Regions from separate parts of the Paenibacillus sp. FSL W8-0187 genome, predicted to be linked through region 2. Evidence: riboswitches for the same ligand, from Rfam matches in the RefSeq annotation. Region 2 holds a riboswitch; the other holds the start of a gene.
What was found. A riboswitch is a leader RNA that binds a small molecule or an ion and turns the genes downstream of it on or off. The one in region 2 is predicted to bind cyclic di-AMP.

Region 1 (7,608 bases), 860 kb from region 2:
GAACGAAACGGCGGCGAACCTGCCCCCGCATGAGAGTGAACTTGACAGAGCGCATTTAACCCCGGTCGTTAGCGAGGTCGTTAAAGTTCCCGGCGTTCTGGAGAGCAAGATTCGCATGGAATGCGTGCTGGAGCAGGTCGTCACTTTGAATGCAGCGGATCAGCTGCCTGGTGCCGATCTGCTGATTGCCCGCGTAGTCCGCTTCCATGTTGCGGAGGAACTTTACGAGCAAGGCCGGATTGACGCTGCCAAGTTGAAGCCTGTGAGCCGTATGGCTGGTAATATCTATGCTTCACTGGGAGAGATGTTTACAATCGAGCGGCCTGTATAACAATGGACAGGCTGGATAAGGTTAGGATGCGGCGAATATTAAGTTGTGAGCGTCCATATGCCGTTATTCGATAGGATGTTGTTCATGAAAGAAACAGGGGCTTGTGGAATATCATGCCTGGAATATGTTAACTCTACATGAATATGGAATCGATATGATGAATTCACAATATAGGAGTGGTCGACAAATGAAATTTGAATCCAAGGTTGTCATTGTGACGGGAGGCGCCAGCGGGATCGGCGAAGCAGCAGTAAGGCTTTTTGTAGAAGAGGGAGCCAAGGTTGTTATTGCAGATTATTCGGACCGGGGACAGGCTGTTTCGGATGAATTAAGAGGCGCAGGCTTTGAAACGCTGTTCGTTAAGACGGATGTGACCCAAGAACAGGAAGTTGCAAATATGGTGAAGCAGACGGTTGAGCATTTTGGCCGTGTCGATGTATTGTTCGCCAATGCAGGCATTGCTCATGATGCCCCTGCTGATCAGTTGTCGATGGACAACTGGCAAAAGACGATTGATATTAATCTTACAGGGGTGTTCCTGTGTGATAAATATGTAATCCAACAGATGTTATCCCAAGGAACCGGAGGGGCGATCGTAAACTGCGGCTCGATCCATAGCCATGTCGGAAAAGCGGGTGTTACCGCTTATGCTTCCGCTAAGGGAGGCGTTAAGCTGTTAACCCAGTCGATGGGCGCGGATTATGCTCCAAAAGGGATCCGGGTCAATGCCGTATGCCCGGGATACATCGATACTCCGCTTATTAAGGGAAGAACGGAAGCGATCACCGAGCACCTGGTCGGCCTTCATCCGATGGGCCGCTTGGGACAGCCGGAAGAAGTAGCCAAAGCCGTGTTGTTCCTTGCCAGTGAAGATGCGTCCTTCATTACAGGCACAAGCTTACTGGTGGATGGCGGATATACAGCCGTATAATCCATGGACCAAAAATCCCGACACTTATCGGCGGTTAATATATGATGCTGGCACCAGCGCTCCCGTAACTAGAAGTAAATGAGTCATAATGGGTTTTTAATGGATAATCAAAAATTTTTTTTGGTTCAGATGGAGTTGTAGAAGCTTTCCACTGTTTTGGTCTAATTCATGGCATAAACTATCCATCACATGAACGAGTAAGGGAGGCATGGCAAACGCCTGCTATATAGCGAAAAATTGGTCTGGGATAAAATTCCTATGTTGTAGGTGGACAAGCTTGAATGAGGCATTTTTCTAGCTTGTCATACACCCCGGAAGAATGGCATTTCTGCGTGTGAATTTCCAGAAAAAGCGGTTTAAGGGGTTTGACTTTTCCTAAACTTCCCTTTATCATGGACACACGCTTAGTTTCCGGCATACATTTTCCGGAAAGCGGGGGAACCAGTTTCACCAGGGGCGAGTCACTTGGAATCATGAGTGTAGGGTACCATCTTACCCGAGTCCGTCAGCTAACCTCGTCAGCAGTGGATGGGTCTTGCATACATAATGGATGTTCATAACAAAGGCCCTTGATTCTCTTAGGGGCCTTTTCTCTATTTTTTGACCCCCTGCTGGCGGAGCTATGTCTAAATCCCCTGTTTGGTGGTCTTTTTGTATTCTGCTAAAGAGGAGGGGCAAGGCCTGCAAATGTTTAACCAATTGAATCAGTCGGATGGCATTGGGTTTAAGCGTGCAAGGAGATGGATGAATCATCTTCCCTGAAGCCCCGACCCGTGCAAGGTGTCTGAATGTCCTTATATCCAAGTTAACATATGCGTTAACAAGGGTAATTTCAACATGCCATTTTGTAAGGATTGCAAAGTCATAACGAAAGGTTGTGGAAGGTTTTGAAGAGAGTGCTTGTGCTGATGTTATCAGTGACTATGGTGGTATTGCTTGCGGCTTGCGGTGACAAAGGGAGTACACTGGATCGCGCCATGGAGCAAGGGTATATCACCGTAGGTTTTGCGAATGAGAAGCCTTATGCCTATAAAGAGGCCAACGGGGAGCTGACGGGAGAAGCCGTTGAGATTGCTCGGGTTATTCTGGAGCGGCTTGGCATCAAGGAAATGAGGGGAGAGCTGACGGAATTCGGTTCACTGGTTGCCGGACTGCAGGCCGAGCGGTTTGATCTAATCACCGCAGGCATGTTCATTAATCCGGACCGCTGCTCCGCCGTATTGTTTGCCAATCCGGAGTACAGCATCGGGGAAGCCATTGCGGTGAAGCAAGGGAATCCGATGGAACTCGGAAGTTATGAGGATATTGCTAATCATGACCAGGCTAAGGTCGCCGTCATGACAGGCGCGGTTGAAATCGGCTATATGGAGAAGTCCGGTATTCCTTCAGACCGGATCATACAGGTCCCCGACCAGGCCTCGGCTATTAGCGCCCTTCAGGCAGACCGGGTACAGGCGATTACCATGACGGGACCCTCTCTGCAGGCGATGCTGGATTCGGCTAGTGATGACAACATCGAACGTGTAACTGATTTCGAGCAGCCGGTCATCGATGGAGAAAGCGTTCGGGGTTATGGAGCTACGGCGTTCCGCCAAGCGGATACCGAGTTCCAGGAGGCTTATAATGCGGAGCTGCAAAAAATGAAGGAATCGGGCGAGCTGCTGGAAATTCTGCAGAAGTTCGGATTCACAGAAGAAGAGCTTCCGGGTGAAATGACGGCTGCTGCGCTTTGCGGGGAATAGTATGCCGAATTCGTGGATTGATTTTCTCCCTACGCTGCTAAAAGGGGCGGAGATCACGATTGTGGTAGCTTTCTTTTCAGCCATCCTTGCGGTCGTGATGTCCTTTGCAGCCGGGTTATGCCGACTGTCGAAGCTGTGGATCATTCGCACATTGACAGCCGTGTACGTGGAAGTCTTTCGGGGAACCTCCTTGCTGGTGCAGCTGTTTTGGTTGTATTTCGCTCTTCCGTTCATCGGCATCGAGCTGCCGAAAATGTTGGCGGCCATCCTTGCGATCGGGCTAAACTTCGGCGCATACGGCTCGGAGATCGTCCGAAGCGCTGTGCTGGCCGTTCCGAAAGGACAGTGGGAGGCCGCTTTAGCGCTTAATCTGAAGCCTTGGCAAAGGCTGTTGAATGTGATATTGCCTCAAGCTTCCTTGCGAATGCTTCCCCCTTTCGGGAATCAGCTTGTGGAACTCATCAAATCCACCTCATTGGTTTATTTCATCACCATGGCGGATTTGACGTATCAGGCGATGGTGCTCCGCAACAATTACATCTCCTGGACGACCGAGATTCTGGTACTGCTGCTCCTCATGTATTTTGTCATTGCTACGCTCGTATCGCTGGCAGTTCGACTGCTGGAGCGTAAATGGACAGCGGGGAGGTTATAGACATGTGGGACTGGAACTATGTGTGGGATATCCTGCCGCAGCTCTTGAGTGCGTTAAAGATGACGGTATGGGTGACGATCTGCGCTTTCGTGGTGGCATTAATCATCGGATTGCTGCTTGCCTTTGCGACGCGGAGCCGATTTAAGCTGTTGTCGCTTATAACCAAAGGAATCATTGAATTTATTCGCAATACACCGCTGCTGGTTCAGGTCTTCTTCCTGTATTACAGTCTGCCGCTCCTAACGGGAATTTCCATTCCGGCCTTCTATGCCGGGGTCATCGGTCTCGGGCTGCATTACAGCACCTATCTGTCCGAGGTGTACCGTTCCGGAATCGAGGGAGTGCCGAAGGGGCAATGGGAGGCTGCCACAGCACTGAATTACACGAAAGCTAAAACCTGGCGAAGTATTATCCTGCCGCAAGCGGTGCCGCCAATCATTCCGGTACTGGGCAATTATTTAATTGTCATGTTTAAAGAAACGCCGATTCTATGCGCCATCACGCTGGTGGAGATGATGCTGACGGCCAAAAATATCGTGTCGCAGTCGTTCCGTGCATTTGAGCCGTATACGCTGGTCGGGATTCTGTTCCTGATCATCAGTTATATCGCATCTTTGCTTGTGCAAAGGCTGGAAAAACGTTTGAATCTGCAGCGTGGAAAATAAAGGAGGGAGTCTATTGAATGCCGTTGTGATCGATGAGCAAGCGGAAGCTTCGAAGGTACCGCAGCAGGGGAACAATCCCGCTACGGGTACCAAGCCGATTGTGAAATATACGGGCGTGACCAAGTCGTTTGGTGATCTCCAGGTGCTTAAAGGCATCGATCTGGAGATGCAGCCTGGAGAAAAGGTGGCTGTGATCGGTCCAAGCGGATCGGGCAAAACGACAATGGGCCGGATGCTGATGACGCTGGAAGAACCCACCGAAGGAACCATCGAGGTTGATGGCGAGCTGCTCTGGCATATGGAAGAGAAAGGGAAGCTGGTTCGGGCCAGCGAAAAGCATTTGCACCGGATGCGATGCAACGTCGGCATGATCTTCCAGCATTTTAATCTGTTCCCGCACATGAATGTACTTCGCAATGTGACGGAGGCCCCGCGTAAGGTGCTGGGTTTATCCAAGGAAGAGGCGGAGGAGCGGGCCGTCTCCATGCTAAGCAAGGTCGGTTTGGCCGACAAGCTGAAGATGTATCCGTCCAATCTGTCCGGGGGGCAGAAGCAGCGGGTTGCCATCGCCAGAGCGCTGGTCATGCGGCCGAAGGTAATGGTGTTTGACGAGGTCACCTCGGCTCTTGATCCGGAGCTGGTCGGCGAGGTGCTGGAGGTCATTCGGGAAATCGCGGATGAAGGCGAAATGGCCATGATGCTGATTACGCATGAGATGGATTTTGCGAAGGAAATCGCGGATCGGGTCATATTCGGAGCCGATGGAAGGATCGTTGAGCAGGGCACGCCGGAGGAGATATTCGATAATCCCCAGAGCGAGCGACTGCAGAGCTTCCTGCAGCGATTCCGTTCCAACGGAAATTAGTTCTGGAAAGAGGTGATGTATAGAATGGCTGTGGATACCGAAACCGAAATTGTTTACCGAAGACCGGAAGCACGGGATGGCACCCGGGTGTGGGAGCTCATACGCGACACCGGATCGCTTGATCTGAACTCCCCTTATTGTTACATGCTGCTTGGAGATTACTTCCATGATACCTGCATGATCGCCGAGCATGAAGGAGATATCATCGGTTTTATTTCCGCCTTCCGTTCTCCTCGTAATCCGGAGACGCTGTTCGTATGGCAAGTGGCCGTTGCTAATTCGCATCGGAGGCAAGGCATTGCCAAGGCGATGCTGACAGGTCTCATGAATCAGAAGGCATGCCATGGTGTCCGTTATATTGAAGCTACGGTATCGCCGAGCAACATGGCGTCCCGTCGTTTGTTTCTCGGTTATGCCGAGGAGAAATCCATTCCCAGCACCGTAACCGTAGGTTATGGAGCAGAGATGTTCCCTGATGGGACATCTCATGAAGATGAGCCGTTATTCGTGATTGGCCCCTTTTTCAATGACATTTAAACAAATGGAGGGAACTATGGACAACCAAGTCATGGAGAAACCGAAGCTTACTGTGTTTAACAAGCTGGAATCGGAAGTAAGAAGTTATTGCCGGAGCTTTCAGACCGTTTTCGACAAGGCACGGAATGCGAAGCTGTGGGATACGCAGGGCAATGAATACATTGATTTTTTTGCGGGAGCCGGTGCTTTAAATTACGGACATAACAATGAGAAGATTCGCGAGAAACTGGTCGACTACATTCTGAGGGACGGCGTCACGCATAGTCTGGATATGGCTACGGATGCAAAGGAAACGTTTCTGACCCGATTTCAGGAAGTCATCCTGAAGCCGCGCGGGTGGGATCACAAAGTGATGTTTCCCGGTCCGACCGGAACGAATGCCGTAGAGGCAGCGCTCAAAATCGCCCGCAAAGTGACGGGGCGCAGCACCGTTCTATGCTTCACGAATGCCTTTCATGGCATGTCGCTGGGATCGCTGGCGGTTACCGGCAATTCCTTCAAACGCCAAGGCGCAGGCGTGGATCTGAGCCATTCGGTATTTATGCCTTATGACGGTTACTTTGGCGATGACGTGGATACGATGGCATATATGGAGAAGCTTCTGGATGATCCGGGAAGCGGCATTCCGCTTCCGGCTGCGGTGATCGTCGAGGCGGTGCAGGGGGAAGGCGGATTAAACGCCGCCAGCCGGGAATGGCTGCAAAAGCTGACACGCATCTGTAAGGATAAGGGGATGCTGCTTATTTTGGATGATATCCAGATGGGCTGCGGCAGAACCGGGCCGTTCTTTAGTTTTGATGATGCCGACATTGAGCCGGATATCGTATGTCTCTCGAAATCGATTGGCGGCTTTGGCTTGCCGATGGCGATTACGCTGATCAAGCCGGAGATCGATATATGGGAGCCGGGGGAGCACAACGGTACCTTCCGGGGCAATAATCTCGGATTCGTGGCCGCGGCCGAAGCGCTGAATTATTGGAAAACGAAAGATTTTCAGCTCGATATCGGCATTAGGGAGAATCGGATTCGCCAATCATTGGAAGGCGTTGTGAAGGATTACCCTAAGCTCGTCGGCGATATTCGCGGCAGAGGCATGATTCAGGGGGTTGCTTTTGATAAGCCGGAACTTGCAAGCAGACTGTCCGAGATCGCTTTCGAGCAAGGATTGATTATGGAAACGTCGGGTCCGCACAGCGAAGTGGCAAAGCTGATGCCGCCGCTGACGATTGAAATGAACACATTGACACAGGGATTGGGGATATTTGAGAACAGTATGAAACAATTAGCTGCAGAGGAGAGGTTGTCATGATTGTTAAACATTTGGAAGAGATCGTGGATACCAAGGACGATATCGATACCAAGACATGGAATTCGAGAAGGCTGCTGCTCACCAAGGACGGCATGGGTTTCTCTCTCAATGATACCCTCATCAAGGCCGGAACGGAGACGCTGATCTGGTACAAAAACCACGTCGAAGCCGTGTATTGCATCGAAGGGGAGGGGGAGATCGAGGTTATCGGGGGTGAAACCTACCCGATATCCCCAGGGATGATGTACGCGCTGGACGGTCATGAGAAGCATTATTTGAGAGCCCGTTCGCAGATGCGGATGGTCTGCGTATTCAATCCGCCGCTTACCGGTGCTGAAGTTCACGATGAGGAAGGAACCTACCCGCTGCTCGCCCCAATTTCAGATTAAGGAGATGATATGCGATGAGTAATAATCATGTGTCGGCCCTTCAGGAAAAAGAACTGGACGTTTATCCTTCAAGAGTGCATGCGGAGCCCCGAATCCTAAAGAGACAGGATCCTGTCGTTCATTCCGAATGGAGTCCGGATGCAGCGTTAACGCAGGAGCAATCCGACTTCTATGAGCGCAACGG
Region 2 (7,608 bases):
TGTAATATTGAACGGCAATGCTAAGGCTGCCATAATCCTTACTTCCCGGCGCCGCTGCCATCCGCTCTGCCACTTCTTTCTGAATCATCACCACGATATTCTCCAGCGGCAGCTTTTCCTCCAGCAGTTTCATGAGAATCGGTGTCGTCACATAATACGGCAGATTCGCAACCACACTTACCTTCGATACGCCCGCAAAATCCTGACGGAACAGCTCATGAAGATCCACCTTCAGTACATCTCCATGGTGCACCTTCACATTCTCATAGGGCTCCAGGACCTCCCTCAGGATGGGAATCAGGCGCTGATCAATTTCGACCGCGGTGACGGTCCCTGCCGTCTGCGCCAGCTTCTCCGTTAATGCACCGATACCAGGGCCGATCTCAAGGGCTCCCTTATCCTCATCCAGTCCTGCAGCTTCCACAATTTTATACAGAATATTCTGATCAATAAGAAAGTTTTGACCCAGACTCTTCTTGAAAGAGAATCCATGCCGTGAGATGATCTCCTTCGTTCGTCTTGGTGTTGATATATCCTCGATCCGATTCATTGGCTTACGCCCCCTTCTTCCAACTGTGCAAGTGCGGCCAGAAATTCTTCACGTGATATTTGAAACATGGCCAGTCGTTTATGGAACTGCTTGCTATTGCAATAACCGATCCCCAGCAGATTACCCATCGTCATACGCCTTGCCGCCGCTTCCGGATGAGCCGATAATCCGGCCTCCAGCATGTCCTCCAGACTAATCAGGCTCTCTCCACCCTCGAAGGAGGTATGGACCCGCTCCAGCGCACGCCGTATCGCCTCTGGCGAGGCATTCTCCACGCCGATATCCCCTTTGCGGGTAGCATCCGCTTCCGGGATAAAGGCATGCTTACAGCCGGGTACGCCCTGATCCACGATTTTGCGGATCCGCTCCCCTGCATGGTCAGGATCCGTTAATATAATGACGCCTCTGCGCTCCTGAGCAAGCGCTATGCGTTTCAGGATTTGCTTGTTGATCGCTGATCCGCCCGTTTCGATCGTATCCGCTTCTACGGCCCGTTTAATGGCAACGGTATCGTCTCTGCCTTCCACAACAATCACTTCTTTAATCATGCGTTTGTTCTCTTCCTTCCCAAGCAAAGCCACGCTTGTACAACTTTAGATTCCCAACCATCTTAGCTCTGTATACTCCGTTCTTAACAAAACAAAAGAAGAGGAAATACTCCCTCTTCTTCATCATTATATATTATAAGCTAAATAGTATAGCATTAGAATGGCATTGTAAATTGGAATTCATGCGTCTAGTTCAATTCAGGTTTAACCGGACCGATCACATAAACGGTGCGGCCGCTCTTCCGGCCGAAACTCGTGGCCGATTTGAGTGAATCATAATAAACATCGATTTTGTTGCCTTTGATGGCGCCGCCCGTATCTTCTGCACGACGGAAGCCAATGCCTTCGATATAGACCCACCATCCGATCGGGATGATATTAGGGTCAACGGCGATGGTGCGCCCTTCTGTAACGCGTGTGCCGGATGCAGTGCGTGTACCGATTCCTTGTTGCTCAGAAGAATACGCCGTCATCGACACATTGTTCAATACCTTGTTGTATTTAAAATCAACGCCTGCCCGAGAAACCACGTTGTTCTCAACAGCCTTGGCGGTTGTTACTTTCTTCGTGCCGGACAATTTGGCCGGTGTGGCTTTCACATCGGTGGCGGCCGCCTGAACAATGACGGGCTTCTCCACCTTTTTCGTGCCTACGGCAATAATTTTATCCTTCGTTCTGCGCTCGACTTTTTGGGAGACCTTCGTCTTCGAAACCAGCTTGCCATTGTGGTAGACCTTCTCATAATGGTTCACCATGAGACCGGACTCGCCCCGCTGAATTACGCGGTTATCCCCTCTTTCAAGCGATGGGTCGGCTGTTTTGATCACACGGAATTCCCGGTCTTCCGTCTCCTTAACTTTTTGTTTCGTGACGCGGACGACATGGATATTCATATTGCTGGTCAGCTTCGTGTTCTGTGCCGGTTGTACTATATCTTCACCCTGGATCGTAATACCAGCCTCTTTAAGTACATGATCAACCGTATCCTGGGATGTAAATATGGTTTTAGTTGTGCTGCCTACTGTAACTTTAACTGGAATTGCCCGTTCAATGATGATCCGATCTCCATCCTGGATCGCGCCGTTTAAAGGCATCGAAATCTGATCCTGAGGACTCAACGTGATCGCTTGCTCATCCAGCAATTCCTGCAGCAATGATCCACGTGTTTCTACTGTGGTGACACGACCATCGACGACAAGCTGAACCTCCTTGCCTGCCTGATCATGTACGACCAACGATATGAGAAGTGATACCGTAACGGCACCCATGGCACCGAGCAACATCAGTTGACGCAAATTGTCATGCTTCCATCTCAATGCGTAAGACATGCTGGATGATTGTGATTCATGGGTTTCTTCAGGTTGAAAAATGCCCACTATTCCATCCTCCTTCATAGTCCCGCCGTCTAGGTAAACGCATGAATGCATTTGACGTGACTATAGCAATTTTTCTCACAAGGCGCCCTGCTATCTATCTACACCCTGCGTCAATTCCCGTCATTTCGTCCATCTACCACCACCCCTTGTTTACCAAGAGTATGATGATCCCTTCTCCATTATTCAAAAATAAAAGAAAGCCAATGAAAGAGTACTAGAGGCTCTAACGTGGCTTCCTGATGATTAGAATCATGGAAATGGTATGCACGAGATTTCCCCTCTTATTTCGCTTACGGAGTTAGCTGTCGGGTTCGGACGTAAGAGAGACGCCCTAGATCCGGATACCCGCTCATGGCGAGATCCTTCAAATTCACCCCAAAGACCCGAAAAAGAAATCAAATACAGCTGCGTGCATTCAGACCAGTATGCACGGCGGTATCGGTTCCCCCGTTCTCCAGAATTTCGGAGATTAAGCGAGACGGTTCATGAAATATTCGGCTACGATCTGCACATCGCAGCTTCTTATCACTGAAAAGATGATATCCTGTTTACATGCAGGTTGTAAAGCAACATTCAACCACATTTTCTCATGTAAAAGGTTAAATTATTGTAATATTGACGCCTTTTCTGATTAAAAAACTTTAATTAATCGCGATTGCTCCCTTTTTCATCGCTTTTGCTCTCTTTTTCGTTAAATACCAAATCGTTCCAGTGCATTTTTGGTGGTAATTTGGGCCAATTCCTCATAAGACAACCCTCTAATCTCGGCTGCGGTCTCCGCCACCAATTTCACATAAGCGGTCTCATTTCGTTTCCCACGGAAGGGATGAGGCGTCAGGTAAGGGGAGTCCGTTTCGATCAATAATCGATCCAGCGGAACCTGCGCCAATACCTCTTTGGGCTGCTTTGCATTCTTGAAGGTAATCGGCCCGCCAAATGAAATATGGAATCCCATATCGAGACATATTTTGGCAGTTTCCCAGCTTCCGGAAAAGGAATGCATGACACCGCCCACTTCGGAGGCCTTTTCCTCCCGTAAAATTTTGATAATATCTTCATGCGCATCCCGATTATGAATGACAATCGGCATGTTCAGTTCCCGGGCAAGTCCGATCTGACGCCGAAGCACTCGGTGCTGCACTTCTTTCGGAGACGTATCCCAATGATAGTCCAGGCCGATCTCTCCAATAGCCACCACTTTCTCATGACTGCATAAAGAGGCGATCCAATCCAGGTCCTGATCCTCCATGGTAATCGCATCTACAGGATGCCAGCCCACTGCCGCATATATAAAATCATAAGTCTCTGCCAGTTTCATCGTAGTCGGGATCGTCTCCCGGTTAAATCCGATATTGATCATCCGGGTCACGCCGGCTTCAAGCGCCCGCTGAATTGCTTCCTCCCGGTCTTCGTCGAATTGGGGAGCGTCCATATGAGTGTGCGTGTCGAACAACATAAGATCCACACTCTCCTTCCTGTCGTTTCTGTGTCGTATATCTTCCATTAGCTGGGTAAATTGCAAATGTACCCAGCTTTGACTATTCCTCTAGGTTAATGTTGTTGCTTGAAAACATCGGCTATCTTCTCCGGCATCTGAGCCAGCAGCGGAGTCACTTTCTCTTCCGGATAATAAAGATGGTACCGTCCTTTATGAATACCGCTGATCGAGCGTACAATATCGGAAACCTCCGAGATTTCCTTCAGCTCATCATGCCGATCCAGAAGCAGAATCTGTTTCTCATTAAGCGGCATATCGGAATGAACTTTATCATAAGGAAGATCGGTTGGGAAATCAATCTCCAGGTCATATTCCGGATGTAATCCCACGGCACGGAATGCTTGGCGTATCCGGTCGATGGTTTCCAGATCAATATTGTCGATTTCTACATATTTGTAGAGCTTTCGGTGCATGAAACGACCGCATAATTCGCTAAGGAGCTTGTCTTCCTCCTCCGTCCATTGCAGAAAGGCCGTTTGGATCAGGGCTTCATCCAGACGCAGGTATTGACTCACGTCAATATGGCCCGCAAACAACGCAGGAAGCGGTTCGACCATGAACCGAAAGGCATATCCGCTGTCATGCAGTTCCTTTGCCCGGCGAAAGATTTGGCGCAGGATGATTTCGGAGCTTCGAGTGACGGGATGAAAATATACCTGCCAGTACATCTGATACCGTGACATCAGGTAATCCTCCACGGCGTGCATGCCCGATTCCTTCACAACGACCCGATCGCGGTATGGCCGCAGCATCCGCAAGATCCGGTCAATATCAATCGTTCCATAATTAACTCCCGTATAATACGCATCCCTTAGCAAATAATCCATCCGGTCTGCATCCAGCGGACTAGTGACCAGGTTTATCACAATCGGCTTATCATAGGTTTTGTTAATCACGGAAGCCACTTTCTCGGGGAAATCCGCTCCGAGCTCTCGCAGTACCTGATTGACGCAAGTATCCCCGAGCAGGATCCGGCATGTCCAATCCTCGTGATTCATATGAAAAGCTTCTTCTATAGAATGAGAGAAAGGGCCATGCCCCAAATCATGCAGCAGAGCCGCGCAGAGCGCAACTTGCCTTTCCTCGGCAGGCCAATCGGAATACCCCCTCCGTTCGAATTGAGAGATGATTCTTCTCGTAATTTCATAGACTCCCAGTGAATGGGAGAATCGGCTGTGTTCGGCCCCATGAAAGGTCAGAAAAGAGGTCCCAAGCTGTCTAACCCGGCGGAGTCGCTGGAATTCCGGGGTATCGATTAATCGCCAGATGATGTCGTCTTGCACATGAATATAATTGTGGACGGGATCCTTAAACACTTTTTCTTCCGAAATTGGTGAATACATTCCATCTCAACTCCTTATCGTTTCGATTGGGTTTTAGCCGATAAACACTTCTTTTGACATCTAATGTCGAACCATGTCGAATAAGGGAAAATTGCGCTTTCCAAATCGACAAATCAAAAAACGCAGCAATAATTGGTTCGATTATGGTAATTACGTTGCTATATAAGGGTTTTGTTCACTATACTTTCGTAAACAGGTTCCGATTTTTCAAAAATATAGGTTGACTGTTTTGGGAATCGTTGGTACTATAAATAACATAAAAACTAGAACTATGTCGAATTATGACTTTTTTAAATTATGGCGAGAGGGGCATTTATAAGTTATGATGAAATCAACAGGAATTGTAAGGAAAGTCGATGAGCTTGGACGGGTCGTCATTCCGATCGAATTACGCCGTACGCTCGGAATTGGTGAGAAAGATGCATTGGAGATTTATGTAGACGGCGAACGCATCATGCTTAAGAAATATGAGCCTGCCTGCATCTTCTGTGGTAACGCTGAGAATGTCACTTACTTCAAAGGTAAAATTGTTTGCCATGAATGTATCTCGGAAATCCCTACACCTGTGACAAATTAAGATTTTTAGTATATAATAGCATTATTACATTTTGTTAATTCTAACCTTTTTCATATCTCCTTGGTGCCTTCCTCGGCTATGAACCCGGCCGCAGGAGGGTCTTTTTTTTTGAGCTTAAAGAATTTATAAGTTTTCAGCGAAGCGAAAGCCATTCTTTATTCTCATTTATTGGTTTTGGGGTCCCCGCAAAGTATTTGGAATAAGCATCGAAGCATAGGCTCCACTTTGTGGGGCTATTTTGTTATCCCCCTGCACCAAGTTAAGTATTATCACTATTCCGTCAGGAGCGCATTATAGATATCCCTCTTCGATACACCGCGATCACCCGCGGTTTTTTTCATGGCATCCTTGCGGCTTAGTCCTTCCCGCTCATAATGTTCCACATGCTCCTCCAGCGAAAGCTCCTGCCACCAGGCATTTTTCTCCTTCAGCTCCTCTTCTGCACTACCGGCTTCGACCACCAAACAATATTCCCCCAGCGGCGGATGCTCCGTGAGCCAGTCCAGGCATTCGGAAATGCTCCCGCGCAAGAATTCCTCATAGCGTTTAGTCAGTTCACGAGCCAAGGTCACCTTCCGATTTCCCAGTACCTCCTGCAAGATCTCCAGCGTCTTTTTCACGCGATGCGGAGATTCATAAAATAATAGCGTTCCCTGCGCCGTTTGCAAAGCTTGCAGCTGCTGAATGATATCTTTACGCTCCCGCGGCAAAAAGCCGATAAACGTGAATCGTTCGGTCGGCAAACCCGACACGATTAAGGCGGAAAGGGCGGCATTGGCCCCCGGGATCGGAATGACCGAAATTCCCGCTTCAATCGCAAGTGTAACCAGATCACTGCCAGGGTCCGAAATCGCCGGCAGACCGGCGTCGCTGACGAGTGCCACATTTTTTCCTTCTATTATATAACGTATAATTTCAGGTCCACTGGCCGCCTTATTATGCTCGTGATAACTAAACAGCAGCTTAGCCGGAATTTCGAAATGGGTCAGCAGCTTGCGTGACTGCCGTGTATCCTCTGCCGCGATAATATCGCATTCCTGGAGGATGCGTACAGCGCGATAGGTCATATCCTCCAAATTACCAATCGGTGTTGCCACCAAATACAGAGAACCCGGGCTTCCCTCTCCCTGATCGGCATAACTCTGTTGCACAAGATTTCTCATTCTTTCGTCTCATCCTTATGTGTTCCATAGTAAATTTCCATAAAATCTGGTCCGTAGTTTCCTTGCTCATCATATACGATCAGCGGGGGCTTCAGCCGAACCTCCGGCTTCCCGTCCCGAATACCCTCGATAAGCACCATGTTTGCTTCCATATTCACGCGCGGATGGACAAATCGGATGACTTTGGGCTCAATCCGGTATTTGCTCATCAAGGTGATGATCTCCGCTAGTCGTAGGGGCTTATGGACCATGCTCATCTTTCCGCCTTGGCGAAGCAGCTTTGCACAGGATTCAATCACTTCCTCAAGCGTACAGTGGATTTCATGTCTGGCAATCGCCTGGTGCTCATTCAGCTTCAAGTCGCTGCCATTCATCGGCATATAAGGCGGGTTGACCGTAATCAGGTCGTACGCTCCATATCCTTGTTCCTTGTATAGTTCCCGCAGATCGCCCTCATGGATCGTGATCTGTTCCTGGAGATTATTCATCTCGACGCTCCGTCTGGCCATGTCCGAAAGTCTGGGCTGAATCTCAATCCCCTCGATCAGCGCAC

Region 1: another riboswitch for cyclic di-AMP. It lies ahead of ehuB (ectoine/hydroxyectoine ABC transporter substrate-binding protein EhuB); the one in region 2 lies ahead of MKY48_RS00140 (3D domain-containing protein).

Annotation. Positions count from the first base shown of each region.
Region 1 is NZ_CP150206.1:6,566,489-6,574,096, reverse strand. It holds gene MKY48_RS29830 (flavin reductase family protein) at 1-331, shown strand, start outside; gene MKY48_RS29825 (SDR family NAD(P)-dependent oxidoreductase) at 519-1,262, shown strand; cyclic di-AMP (ydaO/yuaA leader) riboswitch at 1,654-1,799, shown strand; gene ehuB (ectoine/hydroxyectoine ABC transporter substrate-binding protein EhuB) at 2,171-3,004, shown strand; gene ehuC (ectoine/hydroxyectoine ABC transporter permease subunit EhuC) at 3,006-3,659, shown strand; gene ehuD (ectoine/hydroxyectoine ABC transporter permease subunit EhuD) at 3,662-4,324, shown strand; gene ehuA (ectoine/hydroxyectoine ABC transporter ATP-binding protein EhuA) at 4,338-5,189, shown strand; gene ectA (diaminobutyrate acetyltransferase) at 5,214-5,726, shown strand; gene ectB (diaminobutyrate--2-oxoglutarate transaminase) at 5,743-7,035, shown strand; gene MKY48_RS29790 (ectoine synthase) at 7,032-7,424, shown strand; gene thpD (ectoine hydroxylase) at 7,439-7,608, shown strand, end outside.
Region 2 is NZ_CP150206.1:25,028-32,635, reverse strand. It holds gene rsmA (16S rRNA (adenine(1518)-N(6)/adenine(1519)-N(6))-dimethyltransferase RsmA) at 1-550, opposite strand, end outside; gene rnmV (ribonuclease M5) at 547-1,098, opposite strand; gene MKY48_RS00140 (3D domain-containing protein) at 1,287-2,474, opposite strand; cyclic di-AMP (ydaO/yuaA leader) riboswitch at 2,746-2,960, opposite strand; gene MKY48_RS00135 (TatD family hydrolase) at 3,166-3,930, opposite strand; gene MKY48_RS00130 (HD domain-containing protein) at 4,026-5,315, opposite strand; gene MKY48_RS00125 (AbrB/MazE/SpoVT family DNA-binding domain-containing protein) at 5,638-5,892, shown strand; gene rsmI (16S rRNA (cytidine(1402)-2'-O)-methyltransferase) at 6,165-7,055, opposite strand; gene MKY48_RS00115 (tRNA1(Val) (adenine(37)-N6)-methyltransferase) at 7,052-7,608, opposite strand, start outside.